DNA from 4 places in the Brevibacillus sp. NRS-1366 genome. Region 2 is predicted to be linked to each of the others. Evidence: riboswitches for the same ligand, from Rfam matches in the RefSeq annotation. Region 2 holds a riboswitch; each other region holds the start of a gene.

Region 1 (4,201 bases), on a different contig from region 2:
GCCCAAACATGCTGAAGGCTCCAAAAAGAATCGCCAAGGTCGCCCCTACCGATGCGCCTGAAGAAACACCCAGTATGTACGGGTCTGCCAAGGAGTTGCGAACCAGAGACTGGATAGCTACACCTACCACAGAAAGTCCGGCCCCTACAACAGCACCCAAGAGCACTCGCGGAAAACGGATATCCCAGATGATGGTTTGTTCGCCTTTGGACCAATCAACGAAGATCCATTTGCTGATCCCAGGCACATGCGACAAAGCGATCTTCCATACAGTCGCCGGATTAATCTCAACAGATCCCAATGTTACGGCGATTGTAATAGAGAGTACCAGCAAGACGAGCAGACCGATGATGGTAAAAGGCATTTTGATCCTATGCAGAGTCATTCCCTCCTTTAGGAGTCTTTCTTATTTGAATTTCTCCGGATAGAGTCCTTCTGCTAAAATTTTCAAAGCGATAGGTGCACGAACCCCTTCCGAAGCAGCCGACAACGGCAAAACGACCAATCGTTGATTTTTGATCGCAGGAATATCTGCGATCTCCCGTTTTGTCAGCAACAGATTCTTTTTTTGCTCCACGGTTTTGTCCCCGTAGTCTACAACGACTATTACATCTGGTTTGCGATTCACCACTTCTTCCCAGCTAACCTCTGCCCAACCTTTCTGAATATCATCAAAAATATTTTTGCCGCCAGCCAGCCTGATCAAGGAAGTCATGTAGTTGTTTGCTGCCGTAAACGGTTGATCCTCACCGCTGTCATAAACAAACACGCTGAGCGGCTTGTCCACCGTGCCGATTTTGCTCACAGTCTGGTCTATCTCTTGCTTCATTTTCCCAATCAATTCATTTGCCTTATCTTCTATGCGGAAAATCTTTCCGATGTTTTGAATGTCTGCGAAAACATCATCCACTGTTGGCCCTGGCTTATTGGAGGACTCCTGCAAATACGATTTGATTCCGGCCTTTTCCAAATCCTCCATAGAGCCTACACCTTTATCTCCAAAACCACTTTTCCACCCGGAATAGACAAAATCTGGATTAGTTGCCATCATCACTTCCTTGTTTGGATATTTATCGGATAAAACAGGCACCTTGTCATATGCTTCTTTTAATTCTGGCAGGATTTGATCGTCCAAGTACGCTGTTCCGACCATTCTATCCGCAAGCCCCAGGGCAAGCATGATCTCGGTCACGTGTTGGTTTAGTGTTACAGCGCGCCTCGGTGCTTCGGGATAAGTCATTTCAATGCCATTCGTCGTAATCGTGACAGGTTTATTTTCTGCCGTCTGTTCAGTGGGTTGGTCCGTTTTGGCTTGCTGCTCCACTCCTGTCTTTGTGTCACCTGTGCTTGTTGCAGCAGGTGTTTGCGGGCTGCATGCCGATACGACAAGCATGATCGCCATCCATGCAGCCACCCAAAATCCTCCGAATATTTTTTTCATTTGACGTATACCCCTCTGCATTCTACTCAACACGAATAGTATCGTATTGGCTTTTTCAAATCGTAATGATTACGTTTTGTATCCCTTTATCACTATACAAGCAGGCTCTGTGTTTTGCAATCTGTTTTACACATTCCCCCTATCCCCCCATGAAACATATGGATTGGCGATCCTGAGACGCACAAAAAAAGCACCCCCCTGTTTCAACCGGGAGGTGCATGACAAACGTGGACATAGCTATAGACCTGGCTTTTTTGCCTGTTCCTAGACTCGTGCCTATTTCCACATCTGCCCCATCCTCGTGGGTCGATTGTATCTGATTTCATGGCAGGTCTCCTGGCTTACGAATCAAACGCGCATAGCCTCCTTCCCATTCCCTTATTTAGCGGAACAGTGGCTCATAGCTAGGCACTCCTCGTTACAGTGGCGGGACCGCGCCGGTTTTTCACCGGTCTTCCCTATTAAGCTGGTGGAGCGTATGTACGCATCCAGTCAGCACCATGAAATACGTATTCAGTTCATTCACATTTCGCATGCGATTAGCCGATAACCGTCAATTGTTTCGGGAAGCTGGACAATACTTCCACTCCACTCTCCGTTACGACCACATCGTCCTCAATCCGGACGCCACCTACACCTGGCAAATAAATTCCAGGCTCGATCGTGAAGACCATTCCAGGTCGGAGCGTCTCCTGATTTTGTTCATGTACGGATGGGTACTCATGCACATCCATTCCCAGCCCATGTCCTAGGCGGTGCATGAAATATTCACCATAGCCTTTTGCCGCAATCACACCTCTTGCCGTCTGATCCAGGTGGGCGAACGTCACGCCTGGACGAACCTCTGCAATCGCTGCTTCGTTGGCTGCTAAAACGGTCTCGTAAATCTCGCGAAGCTGCTCACTAATTTCTCCAACTGCAAATGTACGGGTAATATCCGACACATATCCGTCTGCCTCTACCCCGATATCGAACAGCAAAACATCCCCTGACCGAACCTGACGAGTACCTGGATTGCCATGTGGCAGCGCTGATTTTTCTCCAGCCAAAACCATTGTAGAGAAAGCAGGACCTTCTGCACCTACACGTTTCATCTGGTATTCCAGCTCAGCTACGATTTCCATTTCCGTCATGCCTGTTTTCACTTTTTTCAATGTTTCTGTAAGAGCATTCTCGATTAACTGGACAGCGCGCTTCAACCGTGCCACTTCGTCTGCCGATTTGATCAGACGCATTTCACGCAGCGGTTCTTCCACATCGACAAAGTCGGTAGCAGAGACAATTTGTCCCATGGCTTCAAAACGCTCAACTGTCATGTGGCTTTTCTCGATGCCCAGCTTGGACAAGCCATTCGGCAGAGTCTGTTTCAGAACTTCATATGGATTCTGAATATCTGTATGTGTATAAATCGTTTGGATGGACGAAGCCGCCGCTGCTGCTTCACGGTCAAGTGCAGGAACGATCAGGGATGGCTCACCTTGGGCGGGGATGACCAAGCCCAAAAAGCGCTCATGTGGGTCCGTAAAAAAACCAGTCAAATAATATACGTGCTTCGGAGAGGTGATCAATACCGCGTCTAACTCTTGTTTTGTGAGAAAGTCATGCAGCTTCGAAATCCGCTCTTGGAATACCTTTGTCACCCTGCTTCACCCTGCTTTCACCTATATTCTATTGCGAGGATAACATTTCCACATAAAAAAAAGAAGGGTTCCATTAAAAATTATGTGCCAGAAGGGATAACCTAAAGGAGGGGTGAAGACGAAAAATGGAACAACGACTCGTACAGTTCAATGGCGAACAGCTCGCATGCAAACTCTCAGGAAAAGGCACACCTGTCGTGTGTATCCACGCTCCGTGTATTGGCTCTCTTAATTTTAGCTACCAAAACGCCCTCTCAGATCAATTTCAACTGATTGTACCAGATTTACCTGGGCACGGTGAAAGCTCCTCATTTGGGGGACATCTTTCTATTGGGGATCTAGCTGACCTTCTAGATAACCTCATTCAATCACTCGGCATCCAGCGGCCATTTCTTTTAGGGTACTCGCAAGGGGCTTCTATCGCTTTGGAATACTGTCTTCGCAATCCCGATAGTGTGCAAGGCGCGATCTTGGTCAGTGCATTCTCGGAAGTGAAGGACTTGTATTTACACTGTCGCTTTTTTATGGCACAAACCATGTCGGCGCTCCGCGGCATCCCCCTTCTGGCTCGATCGATCGCATCATCCCACCTGGACGACCAGACGATGCGTACCGCGTGGGTTCAACATGCAAGTCAGACAGATGCTATTTGTCTGGGGTCCCTTTATTCTGCTGGTCATCAGTACAACTGTACAGACCGCTTAAACGAGCTTCGAATGCCATTTTTGCTGGTCTACGGAAAAGAAGACCGGCAGTTGCGGCCGTACGCAGAGCTGCTGGACACGCATATCTCTCATGCCAAAATGATTCAGGTACCTAATGTCCATCATCAGGTTATCACGCGTGCTGCTTCTACATTTAATCAATTGTGCAGAGATTTCATACAGCAGACAACAAAATAAACAGAAGGGCTCCTCTCTGCCCTTCTGTCTTTCTTTTCCTTCTTAGTTTTTCATCCGAGGGTCAAGCGCATCACGTAAACCGTCCCCGATTAAGTTAAATCCGAGTACCGTCAGCATGATGGAGAGACCTGGAAAAATAACCGTCCATGGCGCTTTTTGAATGTACTGACGCGAATCGGAGAGCATTTTCCCCCACTCCGGTTCAGGTGCTTGTGCTC
Region 2 (4,201 bases):
GAAAAGCAGTGGCGTGTCATGAACTATATCCTTCAATTGAGGGAAGGCCTGTTCTCTTTGGCAGCAGCCTGTGGTCTGGAAAGTCCGCGAGAATTGAGAAGAGAGCATGTCGTTTTTACAAATGAAAGCGGTGAGAGCATACGGGTGGTGGATCTGTTTCCGTATCCGGAGGTTTCCAGGTGATAGGGACTCGAGCTTTTCCATGGCGAAAGGTGGACAACAGAGGTTGCCCACCTTTTATTTTTAAAATATGGAGTCCTTACGAGCGAATGCCAAACGCATGGCGCGTTTTCTGCGATATATCTTTTTGGCGGAGCAGAATCACTGCGGGCATGAAGGCAATCAAAAAACAGCAGGTGGCGAGAAGCGGCAGGACAGACCATTCCAGAATGGCGTGTCCAAGAAACGTTTGCCAGCCGACCGCTACTAAACCGAGCAAATAAGCGATGCCGCTTACATGGATCAAGCGTTTGTATCCAAGGGATAAATGCCTTTTGCGTGTGCTTAACCAAGCGACGAAAGGTACTGCTTGCAACGCGTGAAAGCCAAGACCGTGCAGCCAAATAATATTTCCCTGCAGCCCGACGAAGCGACCTTGGTTGAAAGAAATCCAGACGCCTGCCGTAAAAGAAAGCATGATGGCGATCATTGCATAACGGATACCCACTACCAGCTCTGGACTTTGTAAATAGGCTTTTCTACGAAAAAAAGAAGCGGCGAAGAGCACATAAAAAAGGACCAGGAGTAAAGCTACAAAAGTAAAAATCGAACCAACAGCAACATCGAAGGGTGTGCCATTTTTAACGAACCTCGGGTCAACGCCGCGAAAATTTTGCATTGTTTCCGCTCCGTAAGAGTAGAGAGCGAGCGCGATGTAAGACCAGCGAAAGAAAGCTCTGCTTCTCGTTTTCATCGCAGAAAACGGAACAATCGCCGCCGTCGACAAAAGAAATAGGCCAAGTGCGGCATTAAAGGAAAAGGCTTTCGATACATCGCCCTTTGGCTCCACCACACCTCCGTAGAGCATGACCCAGATCGCGCAAATCCCCGCAAGCAAAAAACCGAGAAGCCCTGTGATCACTAACCATTTTTCTCCTTCAAAAAACCTGACTGCCGGATGCCCGGCATAAACGGATGGCGTCTTCATGCTTGTATCCCCTCTCTGTAAGGATTTGGTACTCTCATTTTACAGCGACCGGAATCCTGAAATAACGGGAGGCAGATTGAAATCAGTATCGGTCTAGGGATGGATTTGTGTTTTTATATACACATTCCGCCAAGCTTTTGCTTGAATCCGCACCAGCATTTGCTATTATTAGATCAAGTGCTTGTCATAGCAGCAAGCGACATTTGAATACGATATACAAACAGGTCCTTGTTACTGCGAAACCTTTTTCGCGGGAGCAGGGTTAAAAGGGAAGATTGGTGAAAAACCAACGCGGTCCCGCCACTGTAAGAGAGTAGCTGTTCTTCATGGCAACGATGCCATCCACTGCCCACATGGGTGCGGGAAGGAGAAGAAGAGCGATGATCCTCAAGCCAGGAGACCTGCCTGTTTTTGTGTTTGCACTGATTTCCTTCGGGTCAAAGGAAAAGGTGAGGATTGTGGCAGTATGCTATCCGCGCTTTGTTTTCCTTGCATGGTAAAGGGAGAACAAAGCGTTTTTTATTTGTTTGCGCAAGGGAATTCCACTATATGGGGGTGGCTTTGTTGAGTCAGCAAGACAACAAGCGAGGATTGCTTTTGGTCTATACCGGTGACGGCAAGGGAAAAACAACAGCGGCAATTGGGCTGGCTGTACGAGCAACTGGCCGTGGAAAAAAAGTATTGATGATTCAGTTCATCAAGTCACCAGAACGCACCTACGGAGAAAAGATCATTTTTGATCGGCTAGGCATTGAAATCGTGCAAAAAGGTGTCGGTTTCACCTGGACAAAAACTCCCGAAGAGCATCGGGCTGCCCTAAAAGAAGCGTGGAGCTTCGCACGTGAGAAGCTGCTTGGCGGAGAGTACGATGTGGTTATTTTGGATGAGCTGAACAATGCGCTTGCGATTGATCGCTTTCCGATTGATGACGTGTTGCCGCTTGCAGATGTGCTGGAGACCATCCAGAGCAGACCGCGCCATATTCACCTCGTAATCACGGGACGAAGCGCCAAGCAGGAGATTATGGACATGGCCGATCTGGTTACAGAAATGAAGCCAATCAAACATTACTACAATGAGGGAATCCCGGCTGTGCTGGGGGTAGAATTTTGATGGGCATCGTAGAAACATTCGGACACGGCGGCGATTTGCTGACGGCAGCCCAGCGCTTCGGTGTTCCGCCTGGTGATTTCCTCGATTACAGCGCCAATATCAATCCACTGGGAATGCCAGTCAGCGTCAAGGAGATTCTGCTGGCTTCGCTGTCTGCGGTTGTTCGCTACCCGGATCCGGGGCATCGTTCTTTTCGCAAGGCACTGTCTTTGAGCCTTGGGATAGCCGAAGAGTGGCTTTTGCCAGCAAATGGAGCAGCGGAAGCGATGGCGCTCGCGATTCTCGGCTTGCAGCCGCAAACGGTCGGGGTGGTCTATCCTTGCTTTTCCGAATACGCGCAACTCTCCAAACAGTTTGGATCTAGTGTCATTGGTTGCTACGGCCAAGAAGAAAATGGATACAAGCCGGATAGGGGAGAGCTGTACACCCTGTTTGATCAGGCAGACCTGGTGTTTGTCGGATCGCCGAACAATCCGACAGGGATTTTGTATCAACCCGAGGAGCTTCTGCAAATGGCTCGCTGGACGGACGAGACGGATACCTGGCTCATTGTGGATGAGGCGTTTCTCGATTTTGTAGAAGAGAAGCGGCAGTTTACGCTAGCGAGCCAGCTCGAACAGTTTCCCCGTGTCATTTTGATGCGCTCGATGACTAAAATGTACGCCATTCCCGGGCTTCGTCTCGGATATGCAATCGCTCATCCGGATGTGATCAGGCGGATGAGCCAAAAACAGGTGAGCTGGAGCGTCAATTCCTTGGCACTGCTCGCGGGAGAGCTGTGCCTTCAAGAGACGGAGTACGAAAACAGGACACGTACACTGGTTGCAAACGAGCGGGCCTATTTGTCGGAAATCATCGGGCAGGAACTGGGATGGAAAGTATGGCCGGGAGAGGCAAACTTTCTGTTGCTTCGATCACCTGAGAATTTGACAGCAGAACAATTGCAGGCTCGCCTGGGCAGAAAAAGAGTCTTGATCCGCAGCTGTGCGATGTATCCCGGCCTGACTGACCGTGATGTGCGAATCGCTGTACGCAGTAGGGAGGAGAACGAAAGGCTGATAGCTGCCCTGCGTGAGGTAAACGCGGAAGGAAGTGGACAGCTTTGAGTCTGATTGTGGTAACCGGCGGTGTCCGCTCAGGAAAAAGCCGTTATGCCGAGGAGCTGGCAGAGGCTACAGGCAATCGCGTCTTGTACGTAGCGACAGGTCAGGTATGGGATGATGAAATGCGTACAAGAATTGAGCTGCATCAGAAGCGCCGCCCGAGGGAGTGGGGCTGTGTCGAGGTAGGAGAGCGATTAACGGACTATGCTGCAGGCAGTAAGGGCTATGATGTCGTGCTGATTGACTGTCTCTCCACCTGGGTAAGCAATCGTCTGATGAATATAGAGGAATCTGAGTGGAGAAGCGAGGCGTATACGAGCGCTCTGTTACAGGAAGCTGCGGCTTGGCTGGAGTTGGTTTCGCAGTCTCAGCAAACGGTCATCGCTGTCACCAGTGAGGTGGGACTTGGCGGTGTTGCCATGAGCCGTTTGGGTAGATGGTTCGCTGATGTACTCGGGGATGTAAATCAGATGAGCGCTCGCCAGGCAGATACCGTGTACGCGGTCTGGTCAGGGATCCCCTGGAGGATCAAGGGATGAATGCATTTTTTCATGCAATCGCTTTTTTTACCCGGATTCCAGTGCCATGGCTGCAGCCGTCTGAGGTCGCCTGGAAGAAAAGTGTCAATTGGTACCCTGCCGTCGGAGTTGTTATCGGACTCTTGCTCTGGGGTGTACATCAGGCAGGCCTGTATCTGTTTAGTCCATGGCTTGCAGCCGTTTTGACGCTGGTTGTCTGGGTGTACATAACAGGTGGCCTTCACCTGGACGGCTGGATGGACTTGGCAGATGGGCTTGGCAGCAGCAGACCGAAAGAGCAGGTTCTGGCCATCATGAAA
Region 3 (4,201 bases), on a different contig from region 2:
CCTACATCACGCAGCATTGCTTTGAATCCCTGATGACCACCACGTGAACGCTGCGCAATCCACAATTGATAGGACGTTTGCAGCAGGACAAAGATAAAGCGGTACATGATCATCAATAAATCAGTCAGAATGGAAGGTATCCCGATCCGCCGTAATACCTGCAAAATTTCTGCGAACGGCACAGTAAACAAGATCAATGAAAAACAGCTAAGGCTTGCCATCGTCCTCCAAAATAGCACGGCCACCTTGTTAACAGCCGTAGGAGAGACATAGAACAAATAAGACCCGAGCTTCCATGATACCAGCACCTCTACTGATGGTGTTGCCACTCCCATTTTGATCCAATCAATCAATAAAGCAGGCAGACCAGCTACAAAAAAAGAAAGCGACAGCAGCAAAAACAGCAAATAGGAACGCACAGGGATGCGGGCATATCCAACGACCCACACCCCTATCCAAATAAAGACGAGCATTTGTACCAGCCAATGACCCAAGAGAACAAGCAGCAGCAGCACACTGCCGAATAAAAGCTTATGTTCTGGCGGCAGGTGCCTCAATTGATTTTGGTAGGAAAGGGAATCGAGCTGCTGCCAATTCATTTTTTCGACTTATCCAGCCGTCCCTTGTACAATCCCATCGCATATCCGATAACACCTGCACCCAATGCGGCTTGGACAGCAAACAACAGACTCTCTGTTTCGCCCCCTGGCGGCTCCAAAAGCGGCTGGAACCACGGCTCATATGTAGGTGAAATTTCCTTGATGGCTTCCTCTGCTGCACCATCGGCGCCACCGAATTCCGAATCCTGAACCAATAGCAGCGGCAGCACCGCTAGTACTACTACTCCCAAGAGTAACAGCCAGTTTAATCCCTTTTTCACAGCGATTCCTCCCGTTTTAAAAGCCGTAATTGGGACAGCTCTTTTGCATTGTAAGATTGCAACCAGTTCCAGACAAGTACGGTCAAAAGACCCTCACTGATCGCCAAAGGAATCTGGGTAAAAGCAAAGATGCCGGCAAATTTGGCAAACGAGGCGAGAACCCCACCCGATTCCGCTGGGAACGCCAGAGCCAATTGAATCGAGGTAACTACGTAGGTAGCCAAATCGGCCAAGGCCGCTGCCGCAAAAACAGCAAGACGTTGCCCGCCATTCACACGCATAATCAAGCGATAGATTCCGTATGCCACCATCGGGCCGACTACAGCCATGGATACGGCATTTGCACCCAGTGTAGTCAAGCCTCCGTGCGCCAATAGAAGCGCCTGGAACAACAACACCAAGCTGCCCAGAACAGACATCGCCAGAGGACCGAACATGATGGCGCCCAGACCAGTTCCGGTCGGATGTGAACTGCTCCCCGTCACAGAAGGAATTTTAAGTGCCGACAATACAAAGGCAAATGCCCCTGACACACCCAGGAGCAATTTCATTTCTGGATGTTCTTTTACAATCTTTTGGATCGAGCGCAACCCGAGAATAAAAAATGGCAAGAAGACTACCCACCAAAACAGCGCCCAGGAAAAAGGCAAATACCCTTCCATAATGTGCATTGCATGCCCTGTCTGAGGTTCATTCACTAAAAAATAAAAAACAAATCCGGCAATCAATAGGCATGTAGAAATGATCCGAGACCGATTCATTCGACTTCCTCCTTCTCTTTCTTCCTTTAACGTACGAATCGAATGTACAAAAAAAATCCCATCTACACGAAGACGAGATTTGCGCGCACAAAACAATAGACCAAAACCTTTCAGCCATATTGTCTCGTAATCACCGCTCCTTTCCGCGAAGGTAATCGGGTGTGGCTTATAGGTAGGTCTCCTGGCTTCCAGATCCATGCGCTCTTTGTCCTTCCCCATATAAATATGAGTGGTTTCCTTTCAAAGAGAACTCCCTGGTTACAGTGGCGGGACCGCTCGGGATTTTCACCCGATTCCCTGTTACCCTTTATGTTTCGCATATACATAAAGGCACCTAAGGCCAACGATATCAAATTTTCGGACAATAAATAATTGTCCACTTTCATTATAACCAAAAGGTGGGTAAAGAAAAAGAGAGGAAAACAAGGGAAGCGAGCCGAGAAGCTGCGCAAATGACAGCATCGGCTCGCTCATTGATTATCTGCTATGATTTTGCATCTACCCCAATTACTTCACTTATATGGGTAAATCCATCCCGCTTCATCAATTGCAGCAGCTTTTTATTGATTTGCTTGGCAATACCAGGGCCCTGGTAGATCATGCCGGTGTATACCTGAATAAGACTCGCACCTGCACGAATTTTTTCGTAAGCATCCTCACCCGTAAAAATACCGCCTACTCCAATGACGGGGACCTTGTCGCCCACTTCCTGATAAATCTCTTTTACCCAAGCAGTAGAGCGTTCTGTAAGTGGCCTTCCGCTCAATCCTCCTGCTTCTTCGGCATATCGATGAGCTTTGACCACTTCACGGGACAGAGTCGTATTCGTGGCAATAATCCCGGAAATGCCCTCCTCGACAGCTGCTTGCACCACATCCCGCATTTGCTCATCTGACATGTCAGGAGCGACTTTTAAGAGAATGGGTTTTCGCTTCACTCCGCGGACCTCCATCTCCGCGGCTTTTTCTCGCACAGTACGAATGAGCACACGCAAGCTCTCTGTCTCCTGCAAATCTCGGAGATTAGGCGTATTCGGTGAGCTGATGTTAATTACGAAATAATGTCCGTACGCATAGAGCATGTCCATGCACTTGCTATAATCGCTGGCAGCTTCTTCGTTCGGAGTCAGCTTGTTTTTTCCGATGTTGATGCCGATAGGAATGTCAGAATAAGCGTAGTCAATCAGGCGCTGAGAAGCCAAATACGCGCCCTGGTTATTGAATCCCATTCGATTGATGAGAGCTTGATGCTCAGGAAGGCGGAATGCTCGCGGTTTGGGATTGCCTGGCTGACCTTGCGGAGTGAGTGTTCCTACTTCCACAAATCCGAACCCTAAAGCACCCAAGCCATGGTACACTTCCGCATTTTTGTCAAAACCGGCAGCCAGACCTACCGGATTGGGGAACGTTAGGCCCCAGAGCTTTGTTTCCAAACGCTCATCTTTTCGTTGGTACATCATTTTCAACACACTTTTGCCTGGAGCCAAATCCTGCGCCAGCTTCAGGGCATGAATCGTCTTCTCATGAATCTCTTCTGTATCCTGCTGAAACAGATACTTTCGTATAAGCTGATACATCTGGTTGCACTCCTCGCTCCGTTTTACCTCATTGTAGAATACCACACTTTGTGTAAGGTGGGTAAGCTTTATACGTGATACATATTTCCAGGCTGGCAGGCAAATCATAACAACACCACCAATCATGGAGGTGAAAAGAGCCGCTATGAAAGTGGACGGAAAGATCGGGATTGGCCAAGCAATCATGATGATTATGCTGACAGTGGGAATCTCCAATCACGTAACAGTCATCCCCCTTTTGCTGAGCAAGGCGGGACGTGATTCATGGTTGGGTGTTCTGTTGACAGCTGTCCCTTTTGCCGTTTGGGCATGCCTCCTGTCTCTTATCAGCCGTCGCCTCAATCGCCAGTCTTTGCAATCATGGGTCACGCGTCATTCTAGCAAGTTCGTCAGTTACCTGCTGCTCACACCGATTATTTTCGCCTTGTATTTGATGGCACTAGTCAGCCTGATTGATACACAAACATGGACGACCGTGAACTATTTGCCCTATACACCTGAATGGGTGACAGCGCTGGCACTGATCATCTTTTGCGTAATTGCTGCCCACGGAGGGATTGCACCTCTCGGGATCACCTCTGGAATCTTACTGCCAGTTGTAGCAATCCTTGGTTTTTTCGTAGCCTTTGGCAATATTCCCAAAAAGGATTACAGCTTGCTGCTGCCGCTGTTTCAACACGGGGTCACCCCCATGCTTCACGGGATGGTGTATGTAGGTGGAGGATTTGTGGAATTGTTTATCTTGCTGCTACTCCAGCATCATGTGCGAGCACCTTTGCGATTGACTCACTACTTGATCATGGTATTCATCATTGTCGTGCTGACCATAAGTCCGTTGACAGGTGCGATCGCGGAGTTTGGACCTATTGAATCGACTCGTCAACGTTTCCCTGCCTTTGAACAATGGCGCCTATTGACTATCGGTAAAGATATCGAGAATATGGAGTTCTTTGCCATCTATCAATGGCTTTCCGGCTCGTTTAT
Region 4 (4,201 bases), on a different contig from region 2:
GGGCAGCTTTTTTTAAGCTCAATGAAGCCCCAGCCTTCGCCAAAAGGCTAGGAAAAGCCAAGATTCCTAACACGATAGGTAAAGAATGTAAAAATGTGGAGAAAAAGTTATACTGGAGTTATTATCCATTCGGAGGCTTTTTTCACATGCGCAGAGTGATTGAAATGATTAAAGGCAAAAAAGTTGAATTCTTTTTTGGCGGCTCTGGAATACCGAAAGTGGTTATTCTTCCGGGCATGTCCTCGTCTGCTTATGAATGGGAGCTGGTTGCCAGTCAATTGCAATATTTGCGGTTTGGTAAAGGATGTATGTGCCCAATAACGATTGAAGGAGTGAGCCAATCATGGAGCATTTAAAAGAGAGCGCTCAAAAGGTGCAAATGAAATTGATGGAGCTAGGGTATACCCATCAGGTCGTGGAGCTGCCAGATAGCACGCGGACGGCGCAAGAGGCAGCAGACGCGATCGGACAAGCCTCTTCTTGTAGTCGCAAGTGGAATCAACCGAGTGAATGAAAAAGAACTGGCAAAGCGGCTCGGTGAGAAACTAGGAAAAGCAGACGCTGATTTTGTCCGTGAGCACACAGGCTTTGTCATAGGCGGTGTAGCACCTGTTGGACACACCGTTTCGATCCAGACGCTGATTGACGAGGATCTATTTGCCTATGAGGTGATTTGGGCTGCTGCCGGACATCCGAAAGCCGTGTTTCGACTCACGCCCCAGCAATTAGCTGAAATGACAAAAGGACAGGTAGTCACTGTAAAATGATGAAGGCGTCACAGGGGCCGGATTGCTCGTGCACATTGTGGTCTCGCTTCGATGAAATATAGATGGTAAAGTGGAAATATTCCAACGGGCTACAGGCTAAGTAAAGAGAAGGAGTGAGATTCCATGCAAAGTACATACCCCCTCCATTTGGGACATCGAATCCACCTGATTGACGGTTTTGACTTGGGTGAGCCACAGAGGACAGGCACATATGTGATAGAAGAAGAGGAGCTAACCCTGATTGAAACGGGTCCTAGCCCATCCGTTCCCCATATCCGCGCTGGACTGGCAAAGCTGGGGTATTCCCCTGATCAGGTCAAATACATCATTGTTACGCACATTCACCTGGATCATGCGGGTGGTGCAGGCTTGTTTTTGCAAGAATGTCCAAATGCCAAGGTCGTCGTCCATCCAAAAGGAGCTCGTCATTTAGTTAATCCTAGCCGACTGATTGCAGGGGCGAGGGCGGTCTACCATGAGCAATTCGATTTGTTTTTCGATCCCATCGTCCCTGTTCCGGAAGATCGCATTCTAATCAAAGCAGACAAAGAGACGCTGACGATTGGGCCTACCTGCACGCTGGAATTTTTGGATTCACCTGGTCATGCCAAGCATCATTTCAGCATCTACGATCCAATCAGTAACGGCATGTTCACTGGAGATACGGCAGGGGTATATTACCCGCAATTGCGAAAGGATGGTATCCATCTCGTTTTACCTTCGACCTCTCCGAATCAGTTTGACCCTGATGAAATGCTGCATTCCATAGCGCGATATCGGGAGCGCAATCTGGATCGCATTTACTTTGGTCATTTTGGGGGGACAGAAAAGGTAGAGGACGTCTATCGGCAAGTGACAGAATGGCTGCCAGTGTTTGTCTCAGAAGGAGAGACGGTTATGGCGAGAGGCCAAGGATACAAAGAGCTGACACTACGGTTGTTGAATCGCGTCACGGATTATTTGCTTTCCGTTGGCATTTCCGATCAGCACGAGGTCTTTGGCGTCTTGAAGCTGGATTTGCAAGTATGTTCGATGGGGATCGTGGATTACTTGGAGAATAGGGCACAAAAAGCGTAGAATTGTGCCCTTACCCCTAACTGGAAGCCAAAGTCGGATAATGGACTTTGGTTTTTACTTTTTCAAATACAAAGAGCAAGCGGAATTATGATATTCATTCTTTTTTTCGCAGAGGAATGCTATCATGATGGGTAAGCCTTATCTGCTCGACAAAAGTCTCGTATTTATGCAAACAGGTGCCTTGGTTCCTAGACAGGAAACGAGGTGAAAAGGGAAGCCGGTGCAAATCCGGCGCGGTCCCGCCACTGTAAAACGGTGCGTTACTGCCGTAAGCCAGGAGACCTGCCTGATTGCTCGTGTGCCTGCGCCTTCGCGGAAAGGATCGGCCCATTCAGGAACGATTCATCTCAGTTGTCCAATCCTGAACAGCCGACCTTTGGTTCCCATGAGGAAGCAAAGGTTTTTTTCATACAGATAAGAATTTATACCCATTCTTATCCAGTATAAGTGCACCTACGACTCTATTGTCGCCAAAAGGCTCAGTATCGCCGAGTTTTCTCATACAGGAAAAGCTGGCGTACTTCACAGTATAGAAAGGAAGATTCCCACTATGAAACGTTCGTTGTCAATATTCATTCCTATTCTGCTCGCGATGAGCCTCGTTGGATGCGCTGAAAATGGAAACAGTCAGCCAGCACCAAATACACAACCCCCAGTCGCACAAGAAGCATCTCAACCCAAGCCCGCAACAAGTGCCGCAAAAGAAACGGTGTATCCACTCACGGTGACGGATGCGACAGGAAAAGAAGTAACCATTCCAAAACAACCAGAGCGAATCGTCTCAACGTCGACGGCTGAGACCGAAATTTTATTTGCTTTAGGTCTGAACGAGAGGGTTGTCGGTGTATCTGATTACGATGATTATCCCGAAGAAGCGAAAGCAAAACCAAAAGTAGGTGGAGTGGTAAAGCCGAATGAAGAGGCGATCCTATCGCAAAGCCCCGATCTCGTTGTCGGAGGAATCTCTATGGAGAAGCCTGTTGCCGACAAGCTCAAATCGCTCGGTCTGCCTGTCTATGTCACCCACCCAAAAAAGCTGGATGACATCATGAACAACATTTTGACAATGGGCGTTGTTACGAACAAGCAGGAGCAGGCTGAAAAGCTGGTTGCCCAAATGAAAAAGGACATATCGTATGTGACAGACGCAGTGAAGAACGTGAAACCGGAAGAAAAGAAAAAAGTGTACATGGAGTTTGCCCCAGGCTGGACAGTCGGGAAGGGTGAGTTCATGGATGAAGTCATTACCCTCGCAGGAGCGACGAATATCGCGTCTGATACAGAGGGCTGGAATCCAATAAGTGAAGAAAAGATTTTGAAGGATGATCCCGATGTGATTTTGTACGCAAATGGAATTGTTGACGAGAAGACAGGAGTAAAACTGGAAGAGATCATCGCTTCGCGAAACGGCTGGGAAAAAATGAAGGCGATTCGCGATAAACAGATTTTTGGTATGGATCAAAATACGCTTTCCCGTCCAGGTCCCCGGATTACGCAAGGCCTGATTGACGTGGCAAGAGCGATTTATCCTGACTTGGTGAAGTAGGATGAAGGGACGTCTATTGGTATGGGGAGGAGCGGGCTGCCTTATTTTGCTTGCGTCAGTGATCATCAGTATTTCACTGGGTGCAGCACAGCTCCCTCTTTCACAAGTATGGTTGATCCTGCTTCATCAGGTACCGGGCTTGTACGAGTATGTACCCGTCAATTGGCCAGAATCATCGGAACAAATCGTGATGAAAGTAAGATTTCCCAGGATCGTACTGGCTGTATTGGTAGGGGCGTGTCTGTCTCTGGCCGGCGCAGGCTTCCAAGGAGTGCTGCGCAATTCGCTTGCTGATCCCTATACAATGGGAGTAGCGTCTGGTTCCGCTGTCGGTGCTGCTTTCCTTATTTTGTTTGGTCTGCAAATCACCTTTTTGGGGCAATGGAGTATTCCCGTTGTCGCCTTTCTTACGGGCTTTGTCAGCTTGTGGATCGTATTGCGACTGGCAAATACCCAAGGTAAGCTGCAGACGGAGACGTTGCTGCTGTCTGGAGTGGTGGTTCAGGCATTCCTCGGTTCACTCGTTTCGTTCATGGTCTCGCTCTCCGACAAAGCTGTGAATGAGATTGTGTTTTGGCTAATGGGCAGCTTGTCTTTTCGAGGCTGGGACTTCACCTACGTGTTGCTTCCTTATCTCGTAGTCGGACTCATGGTGCTGGTTTCGTATGCGCGCGCACTTAATCTTTTTGCCTTGGGAGAGCGGCAGGCAGCGCACTTGGGCGTGAGTGTGGATCGGACCAAGCTGATTGTGCTCATCGTCTCTACGCTGTTGACGGCTGGAGCTGTTTCCATTTCCGGGATCATTGGCTTT

What was found. A riboswitch is a leader RNA that binds a small molecule or an ion and turns the genes downstream of it on or off. The one in region 2 is predicted to bind cobalamin.
Region 1: linked by a shared signal. The riboswitch ahead of ACIFQN_RS05050 (ABC transporter substrate-binding protein) and the one ahead of cobO (cob(I)yrinic acid a,c-diamide adenosyltransferase) in region 2 are both predicted to bind cobalamin.
Region 3: linked by a shared signal. The riboswitch ahead of ACIFQN_RS14980 (energy-coupling factor ABC transporter permease) and the one ahead of cobO (cob(I)yrinic acid a,c-diamide adenosyltransferase) in region 2 are both predicted to bind cobalamin.
Region 4: linked by a shared signal. The riboswitch ahead of ACIFQN_RS31350 (ABC transporter substrate-binding protein) and the one ahead of cobO (cob(I)yrinic acid a,c-diamide adenosyltransferase) in region 2 are both predicted to bind cobalamin.

The regions. Positions count from the first base shown of each region.
Region 1 covers NZ_JBITPN010000010.1:56,052-60,252, forward strand. The annotation lists gene ACIFQN_RS05045 (FecCD family ABC transporter permease) at 1-364, opposite strand, end outside; gene ACIFQN_RS05050 (ABC transporter substrate-binding protein) at 407-1,441, opposite strand; cobalamin riboswitch at 1,751-1,959, opposite strand; gene ACIFQN_RS05055 (M24 family metallopeptidase) at 1,981-3,081, opposite strand; gene ACIFQN_RS05060 (alpha/beta fold hydrolase) at 3,207-3,983, shown strand; gene ACIFQN_RS05065 (ABC transporter permease) at 4,026-4,201, opposite strand, start outside.
Region 2 covers NZ_JBITPN010000006.1:29,551-33,751, reverse strand. The annotation lists gene ACIFQN_RS04035 (glutamate synthase-related protein) at 1-183, shown strand, start outside; gene ACIFQN_RS04030 (hypothetical protein) at 260-1,147, opposite strand; cobalamin riboswitch at 1,353-1,570, shown strand; gene cobO (cob(I)yrinic acid a,c-diamide adenosyltransferase) at 1,712-2,260, shown strand; gene cobD (threonine-phosphate decarboxylase CobD) at 2,260-3,366, shown strand; gene cobU (bifunctional adenosylcobinamide kinase/adenosylcobinamide-phosphate guanylyltransferase) at 3,363-3,902, shown strand; gene cobS (adenosylcobinamide-GDP ribazoletransferase) at 3,899-4,201, shown strand, end outside.
Region 3 covers NZ_JBITPN010000021.1:151,663-155,863, forward strand. The annotation lists gene cbiQ (cobalt ECF transporter T component CbiQ) at 1-599, opposite strand, end outside; gene ACIFQN_RS14975 (energy-coupling factor ABC transporter substrate-binding protein) at 596-880, opposite strand; gene ACIFQN_RS14980 (energy-coupling factor ABC transporter permease) at 877-1,641, opposite strand; cobalamin riboswitch at 1,796-1,994, opposite strand; gene ACIFQN_RS14985 (quinone-dependent dihydroorotate dehydrogenase) at 2,126-3,217, opposite strand; gene ACIFQN_RS14990 (GerAB/ArcD/ProY family transporter) at 3,363-4,201, shown strand, end outside.
Region 4 covers NZ_JBITPN010000054.1:13,270-17,470, forward strand. The annotation lists gene ACIFQN_RS31330 (hypothetical protein) at 147-356, shown strand; gene ACIFQN_RS31335 (hypothetical protein) at 344-514, shown strand; gene ACIFQN_RS31340 (YbaK/EbsC family protein) at 507-767, shown strand; gene ACIFQN_RS31345 (MBL fold metallo-hydrolase) at 891-1,844, shown strand; cobalamin riboswitch at 2,002-2,148, shown strand; gene ACIFQN_RS31350 (ABC transporter substrate-binding protein) at 2,395-3,390, shown strand; gene ACIFQN_RS31355 (FecCD family ABC transporter permease) at 3,392-4,201, shown strand, end outside.